2 regions of the Kribbella voronezhensis genome follow, and region 1 is predicted to be linked to the other one. Evidence: riboswitches for the same ligand, from Rfam matches in the RefSeq annotation. Region 1 holds a riboswitch; the other holds the start of a gene.
What was found. A riboswitch is a leader RNA that binds a small molecule or an ion and turns the genes downstream of it on or off. The one in region 1 is predicted to bind glycine.

Region 1 (6,202 bases):
TGCCGAACCTGGCGCTGCGAAGGCTGCGGGCCGGGTTCAAGCCGTCGCGCGGTCAGGCGATCGTGGCCGTCGTACTGGCTCTGGTGGCCTGTATGGCGGTCGTCCAGGTCCGGGTGAACCGCGCCGACGACGGCTACCAGAACGCCCGCCGCGAGGACCTGATCGCGATCCTGGACGGCCTGGGGCAGAACACCCGCCGGCTGGAGAGCGAGATCGCCGAACTGCAGGCGCGCAAGAACAGCCTGGCCTCCAGCGCCGACAAGGCCCAGACGGCGCGCGAGCAGGCCGAGCAGCAGGTCCGGGTGCTCGGCATCCTGGCCGGTACGATGCCCGCGCAGGGACCCGGCGTACGGATCACCCTCAACGACCCCGACGGCAAGATGCAGTCGAGCAACCTGCTCGACGCGATCGAGGAACTGCGCGACGCCGGGGCGGAGGCGATCCAGATCAACGGGTCGGTCCGGGTGGTCGCCAGTACGGACCTGACCGACGACGCCCCGGGCGTCAAGGTCGACGGGGAGAAGGTCAATTCGCCGTACGTGATCGAGGCGATCGGCGAGTCGCACAACCTCGCCGAAGCGGCCAACTTCCCCGGCGGTCTGGTCAGTGAGGTGACCGGTCCGCAGATCGGCGGCACCGCCGAAGTGACCGAGCTGCCGCTGGTACAGATCACCGCCTTGCACGCCGCCGACGAGCATCGTTACGCTCGCCCGGCGCCCAGCCCCACCAAGTGAGCCCTGACCCTTGAGCGAAAGAGGACCGAGGTGTACCCCGAAGACCTGAAGTACACGGCCGAACACGAATGGGTGAAGGCCGGCGAGGGCCCGGTGCGAGTCGGCATCACCGACTTCGCGCAGGACGCCCTGGGCGACATCGTGTACGTCCAGCTGCCCGAGGTCGGCACCGCGGTGCGGGCCGGCGACTCGTGTGGTGAGCTCGAATCGACCAAGAGCGTCAGCGACCTGTTCGCGCCCGTGAACGGCACCGTGCGGGCCGTCAACGAGGCACTGGCCGACCAGCCCGACCTGGTCAACACCGACCCGTACGGCGAGGGCTGGCTGCTCGACATCGAGGTCGACGACGACGAAGAGGTCGCGGCGTTGATGGACGCCGACACCTATCAGGGACAGCTCGACCAGAACTGATAGGTTGTCCGGACCTCAACCGCTGGTCGAGGGTTGAGGTCCCGGCCGTCTTGCCCGGCCGGTCACACTTGTCATACGGGGTCTACTAGACGTCGCCGGACCACCGGCGATCGGGAGGATCACAGCATGCCGTTCTGCAACCAGTGCGGGCACGAGAACTCCGAGGGCAGCCGGTTCTGCTCGCAGTGCGGAACGATGCTCCCTGGCGCGGACCGTCCGGTGCCCGCCCCCGGCGTGACCGACACCGCGATGCTGACCCCGATCAGCGTCGAGCCCGAGACCGAGCGCTTCGAGCAGGGCGAGCAGTTGTCCGCCGAGGACGAGGCCGCGGTCGGCGCCCTGCCGGCCGGGTCGGCGCTGCTCATCGTCCAGCGTGGCCCGAACGCGGGCAGCCGGTTCCTGCTCGACGTCGACGTCGTCACGGCCGGCCGGCACCCCGACAGCGACATCTTCCTGGACGACGTCACCGTCTCGCGCCGGCACGCCGAGTTCCGGCGCGACGCCCAGGGTGTGAAGGTGCGCGACGTCGGCAGCCTGAACGGCACCTACGTGAACCGGGACCGGATCGACGAGGTGCTGCTGTCGAACGGTGACGAGGTCCAGATCGGCAAGTACCGCCTGGTGTACTACGCCAGTGGCCAAGCCTGACCCGTCGGCTGGTGGCAGCAGCATCGGTGAGGTGCTGCAAATCCTGCAGGCCGAGTTCGCCGACGTCACCATCTCCAAGCTCCGCTTCCTCGAAGCGGAAGGACTGGTGACGCCGGCACGCACCGCATCGGGGTACCGCAAGTTCAGTGCCGCCGACATCGAGCGGCTGCGCTACGTCCTGACCGCCCAGCGTGACCAGTACCTGCCGCTGCGGGTGATCAAAGAACACCTCGAGGCGATGGACCGCGGCCTGCGTCCGTCACCCGGTGGACCGCCGGTCGCGCCGTCCGACCTGCCCGGTCCACCTGAACTCCCGGGTGCCGAGGAGTTCGGGACGTATGGCACCGAACTGAAGCTGACCCGCGAGGAGTTGCGGGTTGCCGCCGGCATCAGCGTCGAACTGCTCGACGAACTGGAGAGCCACAACCTGGTGGTGGCCCGGGGCAACCATTACGACGGCGACGCGATTCTCGTGGCGAAGACGGCCGCCGAGTTCGCGCAGTACGGGATCGAACCGCGGCACCTGCGCCCGTTCCGTACGGCGGCCGACCGCGAGGTGGGCCTGATCGAACAGGTGATGAGCCACCGCCGCGATGACAAGACCCAGGAGTTGGCTGCCCTGGCTGTTCGCCTGCACGCTGCGTTGGTCCGCTCGCGCCTCACCCGCTGACCGTCGGGCGCTGGTCGCGTACTGCGGTGTGCTGGTGAGCCGCTTCGAGCGGGTCGACCATGTCCGTGTGGCAACGGGGTTGCCTCCGGCGGGTGACGATGTGGTCGGGCGCACCCCACGGGCCTACCCCGGGTCGGCCCGCAGAGTAGGCTGGAGCTGTGCGCGAAGTCGACGTGGTCGGAGTACGGGTGGAGATGCCCTCGAGTCAGCCGATCGTGCTGCTCCGGGAGGTCGGCGGCGAGCGGTACCTGCCGATCTGGATCGGTGCGGCCGAGGCGAGCGCCATCGCCTTCGCCCAGCAGGGGATGGAGCCTCCGAGGCCGCTGACCCACGACCTGTTCGCGGAGACCATCCGCGTCCTCGGGCACACGCTCAGCCAGGTCCGGATCGTGAACCTCACCGACGGCGTCTTCGAGGCGATCATCGTCTTCGACGACAAGACCGAGATCTCGGCCCGGCCGTCCGACTCGATCGCCCTCGCGCTGCGCACCGGCACCCCCGTCTTCTGCACCGAGGAGATCCTCGCCGAAGCCGGCATCCCCGTCCCGGACAGCGAGACCGACGACGACGAGGTCGTCGAAGAAGAGGAAGTAGAACGCTTCCGCGAATTCCTCGACCACGTAACACCTGAGGACTTCGACAAGAGCTGAGCGTTCGGGGTACGGCGGGGAAGACCGCTTCGCGCCCCTCCGTCGCGGCTCGAACTGACGGGGTCATCCGGTCGCTCGCGGGGTGTCGGGGGAACTGTGAGCGTGGGTGTTGGGTGTAGCCCGCGGTGTTGCGGCCTCCACGGGCCTTCGCTGGAGACTTTTCGTCCGTATATGCAAATTTGTTTCCGGCCAAGCCCGAGATCGAGGCGGTATCGGCGGAACGAATGGCGTTCCCCGGGGTGGGCGGGTCGAGCGAGCGACGTAGGAGGCGCGAAGCGGGCGCGGCTGTTCGGCGTACTGGTGCGGTTACAAGGCGTGAGGTTGGAGGGTGCTGGTACAAGGGCGGACAGGTAACGATTCGAGTTGTGGGCGCGACACGCTAGCTGCTCGGAGCGGTTGTCGTTGACCGGGTCTGAGCCACGGCTTACCTTGAAGGAGTTGTGGAGAGTTGTAACTCCACGGATGTGATCCGTTCCAGTCGGTACCCAGGGAGGCTCAGGCGTGACACGCACCGGCGACACTGATCTGACGGCGCAGTCGACGTCCGAAGCACACGCCGAGGCGGCCGCCAGCGCCGGCGTCCAGGGTCTGCTTTTCGACGACGACCTGTCGCCGATGCCCGACGATGTCGGCTTCCGCGGTCCGACCGCGTGTGCTGCTGCCGGGATCACCTACCGGCAGCTCGACTACTGGGCGCGGACCGGGCTGGTTTCGCCCTCGGTGCGCCCGGCGACCGGTTCCGGCACCCAGCGGTTGTACGGATTCCGGGACGTTTTGTTGCTCAAGGTGATCAAGCGGCTGCTCGACGCGGGGATCTCGCTGCAGCAGATTCGCAGTGCGATCGCTCACCTCAGCAAACGTGGAATCGATGACCTGACCCAGATCACGCTGATGAGCGACGGCGCCTCGGTGTACATGTGCACCTCGCCGGACGAGGTCATCGATCTGCTGGCCGGCGGCCAGGGCGTCTTCGGGATCGCGCTCGGCGGTGTCTGGCGGGAGGTCGAGGGCTCGCTGTCGGAGCTGCCGACCGAGCGTCTGGACGCGCACGCGGACGACACCGACGACCACGCGAACGACGAGCTCGCTGCCCGTCGCCGCGCCCGTATGACCGGCTGAGGTAGGCTCGATCCAGCCGTACACAGCATTCGGGAGAGTCTCGGGCGGAACCACGCCCGGGCGCCGAAGGGGCAATTCCTCCCCGGAACCTCTCAGGCCCATGGACCGAGTGCCTTAGGCGACTCTGAAGCGTGCGCGTGCGTGACAGAGGGGGAGGCCCCCGGCAGCATCTGTCTCGCAGCAACGGAGCCTCTCGATGAGTGTGAACGACCCCCGCCCGCAGATCTCGGCGACCTTCGCCGACCGCCACATCGGGCCGCGCCCGGACGAGGTCGCCCGGATGGTGCAGACCCTCGGGTACGCCGATGTCGACGCGCTCGTGGATGCCGCGGTACCGGCGTCCATCCGGTCCGCCGAGGCGCTCCGGCTGCCGGAGCCGGCCTCCGAGGTGGACGCACTGACCGAGCTTCGCCAGCTCGCGGCGCGCAACAACGTGGCGACCTCGATGATCGGCCAGGGGTACTACGGCACGTTCACCCCGTCGGTGATCGTCCGCCGCCTGGTGGAGAACCCGGCCTGGTACACCGCCTACACGCCGTACCAGCCGGAGATCTCGCAGGGCCGGCTGGAGGCACTGCTGAACTTCCAGACCGTCGTGTCCGACCTGACCGGCCTGCCGACGGCGAACGCGTCGCTGCTGGACGAGGGCACCGCGGCCGCCGAGGCGATGACGCTGGCGCACCGGTCGAACCGCAAGAGCAAGAGCAACCGGTTCCTGGTCGACGCCGACACGTTCGCGCAGACGATCGCGGTCGTGCAGACCCGCGCCGAGGCGCTCGACATCGAGGTCGTCGTCGCGGACACGACCGACGGACTGCCCGAGGGCGACTTCTTCGGCTTCCTCGTGCAGTACCCGGGCTCGGGCGGCGCGGTACGGGATCTCAAGCCGCTGATCGAAGCCGCGCACGCGAACGAGACCATCGTCGCGGTCGCCTCCGACCTGCTCGCGCTGACGCTCCTCGAAGCACCGGGCGAGGCGGGCGCCGACATCGTGATCGGCTCCTCGCAGCGCTTCGGCGTACCGCTGTTCTACGGCGGTCCGCACGCCGGCTTCATGTCCGTCCGGGCCGGCCTCGAGCGGTCGCTGCCGGGCCGCCTGGTCGGTGTCTCCGTCGACGCGGACGGCGCACCGGCGTACCGGCTCGCGTTGCAGACGCGTGAGCAGCACATCCGTCGCGAGAAGGCGACGTCGAACATCTGTACCGCGCAGGTCCTGCTCGCCGTCGTTGCTTCCATGTACGCCGTGTACCACGGTCCCGATGGCCTCAAGGCGATCGCCGAGCGCGTCCACGCCAACGCCGACAGCCTGGCCGCCTCGCTGAAGGCCGGTGGTGTCGAGGTCGTGCACGACCAGTTCTTCGACACCGTGCTGGCTCGCGTCCCGGGTCGTGCGGCCGATGTCGTCGACGCGGCCCGCCAGACCGGCATCTGGCTGCGGCTGGTCGACGCGGACCACGTCGGCATCTCGTGCGACGAGAAGACCGACGCGACCGCGCTCGACAGGGTCTGCCGCGCCTTCGGAGTCCGGTACGACGGGTCACTGGCCGGGGCCGGCTTCCCCGAGGCCGTGGTCCGGACCAGCGAGTACCTGACCCACCCGGTGTTCAACACTCACCGCTCGGAGACCGCGATGCTGCGGTACCTGCGCAAGCTGTCCGACTACGACTACGCGCTCGACCGCGGCATGATCCCGCTCGGCTCCTGCACGATGAAGCTGAACGCGACCACCGAGATGGAAGCGGTCACCTGGCCGGAGTTCTCCGACATGCACCCGCTCGCGCCGATCGAGGACGCGTCCGGCTATGTCACGCTGATCGGTCAGCTCGAGCGCTGGCTGGCCGAGGTCACCGGCTACGCGAAGGTGTCGCTGCAGCCGAACGCGGGCAGCCAGGGCGAGCTGGCCGGTCTGCTCGCGATCCGCTCGTACCACCGGGCCCAGGGCAACGAGGACCGCAACATCTGCCTGATCC
Region 2 (6,202 bases), 4.1 Mb from region 1:
AGGGTCACTGACCTGATGACTGAGACGACTCTCGACGCACCCGTCCGGCCCAAGCACGCGACCTGGTTCCGTGCCGTGGCGATCGCCGAGGCGGTGTCCTGGACCGGGCTGCTGATCGGCATGCTGTTCAAGTACGTGCTGTCCGACAACGAGCTCGGGGTGCAGATCTTCGGGCCGATCCACGGCACGATCTTCATCGCCTACGTGATCACGGTCGCCGTCGTGCGCAAGCCGCTGGGCTGGACCTGGCCGACCACCTTGCTCGCCCTGGCCGCCAGCATTCCGCCCCTGTTCACCTGGTTCTTCGAACTCTGGGCCGAGCGCACCGACCGCCTGACCCGCTGAACTCAACCGCAGCGTTCGCACGGCTTGCGGGTGCGCGCGTAGTACCCGTACGTCGCTGTCGTCAGCCCGAGGCCCCAGACCAGGTAGCAGGGCACGGCTACCCAGAAGAAGGCCGCCGGCAAGTCGATGCCGTCGAACACGCGCTCGCCCTGGAGCGCCTCCGTGATCATCTGGATCAGCCCGACACCGAAGTACGCCGTGATGCCGGCGCCCAGCGCTGCGCCTGGCAGCAACAGCATCCAGCGGGGGAACACACGGCCGAGCCGGTAGACGAGGAGTAGCGGCAGGGCGACGCCCGCGAGCAGGAATCCGCCCTCGAACAGCAGTACCGACGGGCCGGCGTCGTACGGGATGACGTCGAACCCCACTGCGGCCTGCGCGGCCAGGCGACCGAGGCAGCCGGCCACGGCGAGCCAGGCGCCCGCGGTTGCCCAGGCAGTTGGGAGCGTGGAGCGCTTGCCCACGCAGTACAGGCAGGTGGGGTCCAGTTGGCGCCGGCGAGCCAGGGCAGTCGCGGCGAGGAGTGCTGCGCCGGTCAGGCCGCCTGCTCTGCTGAGTAGTGCCGGGAGGTCGAACGGCAGCCCGAGCCCCGGCAGTGCCGCGCCGACGAGGTCCAGAAGGGCTAGGGCGCAGACTGCGACCCATCCGGCGGCTGCGGCCCAAGTGGTGACGATCAGTGCGCGGGAGCGTGGCCAGCGAGTGACAGCGAGCACCAGACCGGCGCTGGCGAGGCAGGCGGCGACTGATGCCCAGGCGGGGATCAGTAGGTCGCTCGGGAGGATCCAGTCAGGTGCGTGCCCGATGGCGAACCACACTCGTACTGCGCCGTAGGTGAGGGCCCAGATCAGAGCGAGCCGCGGTGCCCAGGGCATCCACCTGGGCCCGGTCCGAGCGCCTGTGCCCGGTTCGGTCGGCTGCCGCGAGGCGTCCGGCGTACGGGCCGTCGTTGTCATAGGGCCAGGGTCCGTTGCCGGGAGGCGTCGCGGATCCATCGCTCGGGGGAACAGTCTCCTTCGCCGGATTGACTGCTGCCGTCGGCTCGCCGTACGGTCACGGCGTCCGACTACAACCGCACAGCAGCCGCATGAACCCGTGCGGGAGAGACCCGGGCTCGACCCGGGCGCCGTAGGAGCAACTCTCCCCAAGAATCTCTCAGGCACCTTCACCGCACGGGCGAGGCACCTCTGGAAGACGTCAGGTCTGACAGAGCGGGGAGGCAAACCAAACGGTCAACGACGACCGGAAGGAATCCTCCACATGGCGATCAGCGTCTTCGATCTGTTCAGCGTCGGGATCGGCCCGTCGAGTTCCCACACGGTGGGACCGATGCGAGCCGCCCGTACGTTCGCCCTCGGCCTCGCCGCCGACGGCCTGCTCACCCGTACGACGGCCGTCGAGTCCCAGTTGTTCGGCTCACTCGGCGCGACCGGGCACGGGCACGGCAGCAACAAGGCGGTCCTGCTCGGACTAGAAGGTGAAGACCCCGAAACGGTCGACACCCGGTCCGTCGACGATCGGGTCAAGGCGATTCTTGCCGCCCGCCGGATCCGGCTCGCGGGTGAGCAGGAGATCGCCTTCGACCCCGATACGCAGTTGGTGATGCACCGGCGCAAGGCGCTGCCGTACCACCCGAACGGGATGACCTTCGTGGCCCGGGCCGCCGACGGCGCCGTACTGCGGGAGCGCACCTACTACTCGGTCGGCGGCGGCTTCGTGGTCGACGAGAACGCGGCCGCGGGCGACCGGATCGTGCTCGACCGGACCCCGCTGAAGTACCCGTTCCTGACCGGCGCCGAACTGCTGGACCGCTGCCGCGAGTCGCAGTTGCCGATCAGCGAGGTGATGCTCGCGAACGAACTGGCCTGGCGGACCGAGCCCGAGATCCGCGCCGGGCTGTTGCACATCTGGCAAGTGATGCAGGACTGCGTGCAGGAGGGCTGCGAGACCGAGGGCGTGCTGCCGGGCGGTTTGAAGGTGCCACGTCGGGCGCATTCGCTGCACCAGAAGCTGAGTCGCGATCCGTGGTCGGTCGATCCGCTGAAGGTGATGGACTGGGTCAATCTCTTCGCGCTGGCGGTGAACGAGCAGAACGCGTCGGGCGGACGGATCGTGACCGCGCCGACGAACGGTGCCGCGGGCATCATTCCCGCCGTACTGCACTACTACCGGCGATTCGTGCCTGGGGCAACGGACGACGGCGTGGTCCGGTTCTTGCTGACGGCGGCCGCGATCGGCGTTCTCTACAAGGAGAATGCGTCGATCTCGGGCGCCGAGGTGGGCTGTCAGGGCGAGGTCGGGTCGGCCTGCTCGATGGCGGCGGCCGGGCTGTGCGAAGTACTCGGCGGCAGTCCCGAGCAGGTGGAGAACGCGGCCGAGATCGCGATGGAACACAACCTCGGCCTGACCTGCGACCCGGTCGGCGGCCTGGTCCAGATCCCTTGTATCGAACGGAATGCGATGGCCTCGGTGAAGGCGATCAACGCGGCCCGGATGGCGATGCACGGCGACGGTGTCCACGTCGTCACCCTGGACAAGGTGATCAAGACGATGCGCGAGACCGGCGCGGACATGAAGATCAAGTACAAGGAGACCTCCCGCGGCGGCCTCGCCGTCAACGTCATCGAATGCTGAGCGCCGCCGGGTCCTCGACATGAGCGTTGTGGCCGAGGCCCGGCAGGGTGATCACCTTGTCGTGCAGAGCGGTGAGCTGGGCGTCGGTGTTCATCGGATCCAGCTCACCGCGAGCCAGTACTACGGAAGCCTGGCCGGCCCGTAGTAGTTCAGGCATGTCCGGAGCGCCGACACCGAAGGCTTTCGGGTCCAACGCCAGCCGCCAGCGACCGCCTTCGTGCTGCAGGCCGTGGTCGACGGAGTCGTCGGACGGATCAACCAGGCCTTGCAGTCCGGAGACTTTCAGGTAGCGAGCAGCCGCCTCGTCGCGAGTGTCGAACCACGTGATCGGACGTTGCGCCAACGCGCCGGCCCTGGCGAGTTCGTCGTCCGACCAGACCACCTTGACGCCCAGAGCGATCACGGTGGCGACCTGGACGCCGTACCGACCGCTCGCGAGTTCCAGCGCGATGACGCCGCCCAGCGAGTGGCCGACGACGGTGAGGTCGCTGCTTCCTTGGAGCTCCTCGGCCACGGCGGCGGCCATGGAGGAGAACGTGTACTCCGGCAGGCGGGCCGCCGTTCCGTGGCCGGGCAGGTCGGGCGCGAGCGAGCCGTCGTTCAGGGAGCGGAAGCCGTCCCAGACCCGGCCGGTCGCTCCGAGGCCGTGCAGCAGCAGGACTGTCATCGCAGCAGCTTCGCACAGCGGCGGCGGGCCCGCGTCGGCATCGGGCGAGGCGCTACCAGGGCATGGTGCCCGTGAGGCTGAGGTACTGCGCGGTCGGGCCGTCCTGGTCGATGCGGGCCAGCCGGATGATGATCTCGGCGCCCTCTTCGATCGTCTGGTAGCCGTTGTGGCCGTTGAAATCGGTGGCGGTGTAGCCGGGGTCGACGACGTTGATCCGCATCCCGGGGTACTGGCGGGCGTACTGGATCGTGAGCATGTTCAGCGCCGCCTTGGACGACGAGTAGGCGAAGGTCGGCACCCAGACGGGGGCGGCGTCCTTGTTGCCTTCGGGGTCGGCGGCCACCGTCAGTGAGCCGAGACCGCTGCTCACGTTGACGACCACCGGGTTGTCGCTCTTCTCGAGCAGGGGCAGGAAGGTTCTGAGCATCCGGACCACGCCGAAGACGTTGGTGTCGAAGACCTTCTGGAAGGTCGCGGTGTCGTCGTCCCTGCTGCCCGGGATGCCGGCGTTGTTGACGAGGACGTCCAGGTGGCCGGCCTCGTCCTGGATCGTCTGCGCCGCCGCGCGGACCGAGTCGTCGTCGGTGACGTCGAGCTGGACGAAGCGACCGCCGAGGCGGTCAGCCGCTTGCCGGCCGCGCTCCGGGTCGCGGGCGCCGACGTACACGGTGTGGCCGGCGGCGATGAGCTGACGGGCGGTTTCGAAGCCGAGGCTCTTGTTGGCCCCGGTGATCAAGGTTGTTGTCATGCTTCGACTCTGCTCGGGGCGGCGGAGAACAGGTAGTGCACGGGTTTGCCTAGGGAACCGCAGTACCAGGCTGTTGTGTGCGGGTTCGCGGATACTGGACCGGTGGGAGAACTCGGGAAGACCTTGCATGCGTGGCGTGACCGGGTGGCTCCGGCGGAAGCCGGCCTGACGACAGGCGGCGTACGGCGTGCGCCCGGGTTGCGGCGCGAGGAGCTCGCTCAGCTGGCCGGGCTCTCGGTCGACTACGTGATCCGGCTGGAGCAAGGACGGTCGTCCACGCCGTCCGTCCAGGTGCTCACCGCGCTGGCCCGTGCGCTCCGGCTTTCCGATGCCGAGCGCAACCATCTCTTCGCGCTGGCGGGTCAGGTCGAACCGTCGGCCGGCTACATCTCGACGTACATCCCGCCAGGTGTGCAGCGCCTGGTCGACCAACTCGAGGGCGCACCGCTCAGTGTCTGCGACGCGGCCTGGAACATGGTGAGCTGGAACTCCTTGTGGGCGGCGCTGATGGGCGACCCGTCCGGCCTACGCGGTCGCGAGCGCAACGTCATCTGGCGGCATTTCGCTCCGTCGGCCGCTGAGGTTCCGGGCGGCTTCAGTCGCGTGGTCCAGACTCCCGAGCAGGCCGAGCACTTCCGCGCGGCGATGGTCACCGATCTCCGCGCAGCCACCGCCCGCTACCCCAAGGACGCGGACCTGCGCTCGCTGATCAAGGACCTCCGCGAGGCCAGTGACCTCTTCGCCACCCTCTGGGACGACCGCCCGATGGCCTTCCACGGCTCCGAACGCAAAACCGTCAACCACCCCGATGTCGGCGCCCTCACCCTCGACTGCGACGTCCTCACCGCCCCCGGCAGCGACCTCCGCCTCGTCGTCTACACAGCCGCCCCCACCACGGACTCCGCCGAGAAACTCCGCCTCCTCTCAGTCCTGGGCCTCCAAACCATCACCTGAGCAACAGCCGGTCCGCGGCGGGTAGCTGCGCCGCGTGGGGAGTGTCAGAAGGCGTCGACGTCGCTGGTGGAGGCGTTGCCCAGGAGGCTGGGTTTGAGGCCGATCTTCCAGCCTTCGTTCTTGCCGAAGCCCTGGTCGAACTTGGAGAAGCTGCAGTCGGAGCTGAACTGGCGGCGCTTGGCGTTCCAGTCTTTTCCGGTCTTGTAGTAGATGTGGTACTTCCCGCCGATCCGGCTGATCGTCGCCGTCTTCTTCGCCTGCACGAACATCATCACGTGCGGCTTGCTCGGCGGCTGGCCGTCGGTGACGACGGAGATCGCGACGTCCTTGTCGGTCCCGTTCTCGACCTGGAGCCGGCCGGAACCGCGGGCGCCGGAGCGCACGATGATGTCACCGTTCGACGGGCGCTGGTCGGCCGGCTCGGGGCCCAGGTTCGGCAGGGTGCTGCCGAAGCGGATGCCGGCCTTCTTCAGCAGTGCGACGGCGCTGGCCAGGTCGGTGGTCAGCTTCCGCTGGAGGCTCTGCGACGTGTAGACGACACCACCGCACTTGGCGTTGGACACCGCGTCGTCGTTCTCGCTCCCGGACAGGTTGTCGCTGGCCACCTGCAGACGCGCCTGCAAGGCCTTGTGCGCAGCGGCTGCGGCAGCCGGCGGCTTCACGTCCTCGAGAGCGGACTTCTCGGTCTCCAGCAACTGCGACAGCCCGGTCATCGCATCGGCGAGGTTGTCGCCGTTGTTGGCCGTGCTGAGAGCCTTGATCGCCGGCGCGAGCCGGGCATCCAGCTCGGTCAGACTCGTCTGGTACTGCGCCGCGGTCAGCGGGCCGACAGGCGTCGTGACGACCGGCGTGGGCGT

Region 2: another riboswitch for glycine. It lies ahead of EV138_RS19905 (L-serine ammonia-lyase); the one in region 1 lies ahead of gcvP (aminomethyl-transferring glycine dehydrogenase).

The regions. Positions count from the first base shown of each region.
Region 1 covers NZ_SOCE01000001.1:170,178-176,379, reverse strand. The annotation lists gene EV138_RS00770 (DUF881 domain-containing protein) at 1-734, shown strand, start outside; gene gcvH (glycine cleavage system protein GcvH) at 765-1,145, shown strand; gene EV138_RS00760 (zinc-ribbon and FHA domain-containing protein) at 1,272-1,793, shown strand; gene ftsR (transcriptional regulator FtsR) at 1,780-2,463, shown strand; gene EV138_RS00750 (bifunctional nuclease family protein) at 2,622-3,113, shown strand; gene EV138_RS00745 (MerR family transcriptional regulator) at 3,615-4,232, shown strand; glycine riboswitch at 4,253-4,350, shown strand; gene gcvP (aminomethyl-transferring glycine dehydrogenase) at 4,429-6,202, shown strand, end outside.
Region 2 covers NZ_SOCE01000001.1:4,280,333-4,286,534, forward strand. The annotation lists gene EV138_RS19895 (DUF3817 domain-containing protein) at 16-345, shown strand; gene EV138_RS19900 (hypothetical protein) at 348-1,298, opposite strand; glycine riboswitch at 1,431-1,523, shown strand; gene EV138_RS19905 (L-serine ammonia-lyase) at 1,603-2,976, shown strand; gene EV138_RS19910 (alpha/beta fold hydrolase) at 2,963-3,643, opposite strand; gene EV138_RS19915 (SDR family oxidoreductase) at 3,696-4,391, opposite strand; gene EV138_RS19920 (helix-turn-helix transcriptional regulator) at 4,494-5,345, shown strand; gene EV138_RS19925 (hypothetical protein) at 5,390-6,202, opposite strand, start outside.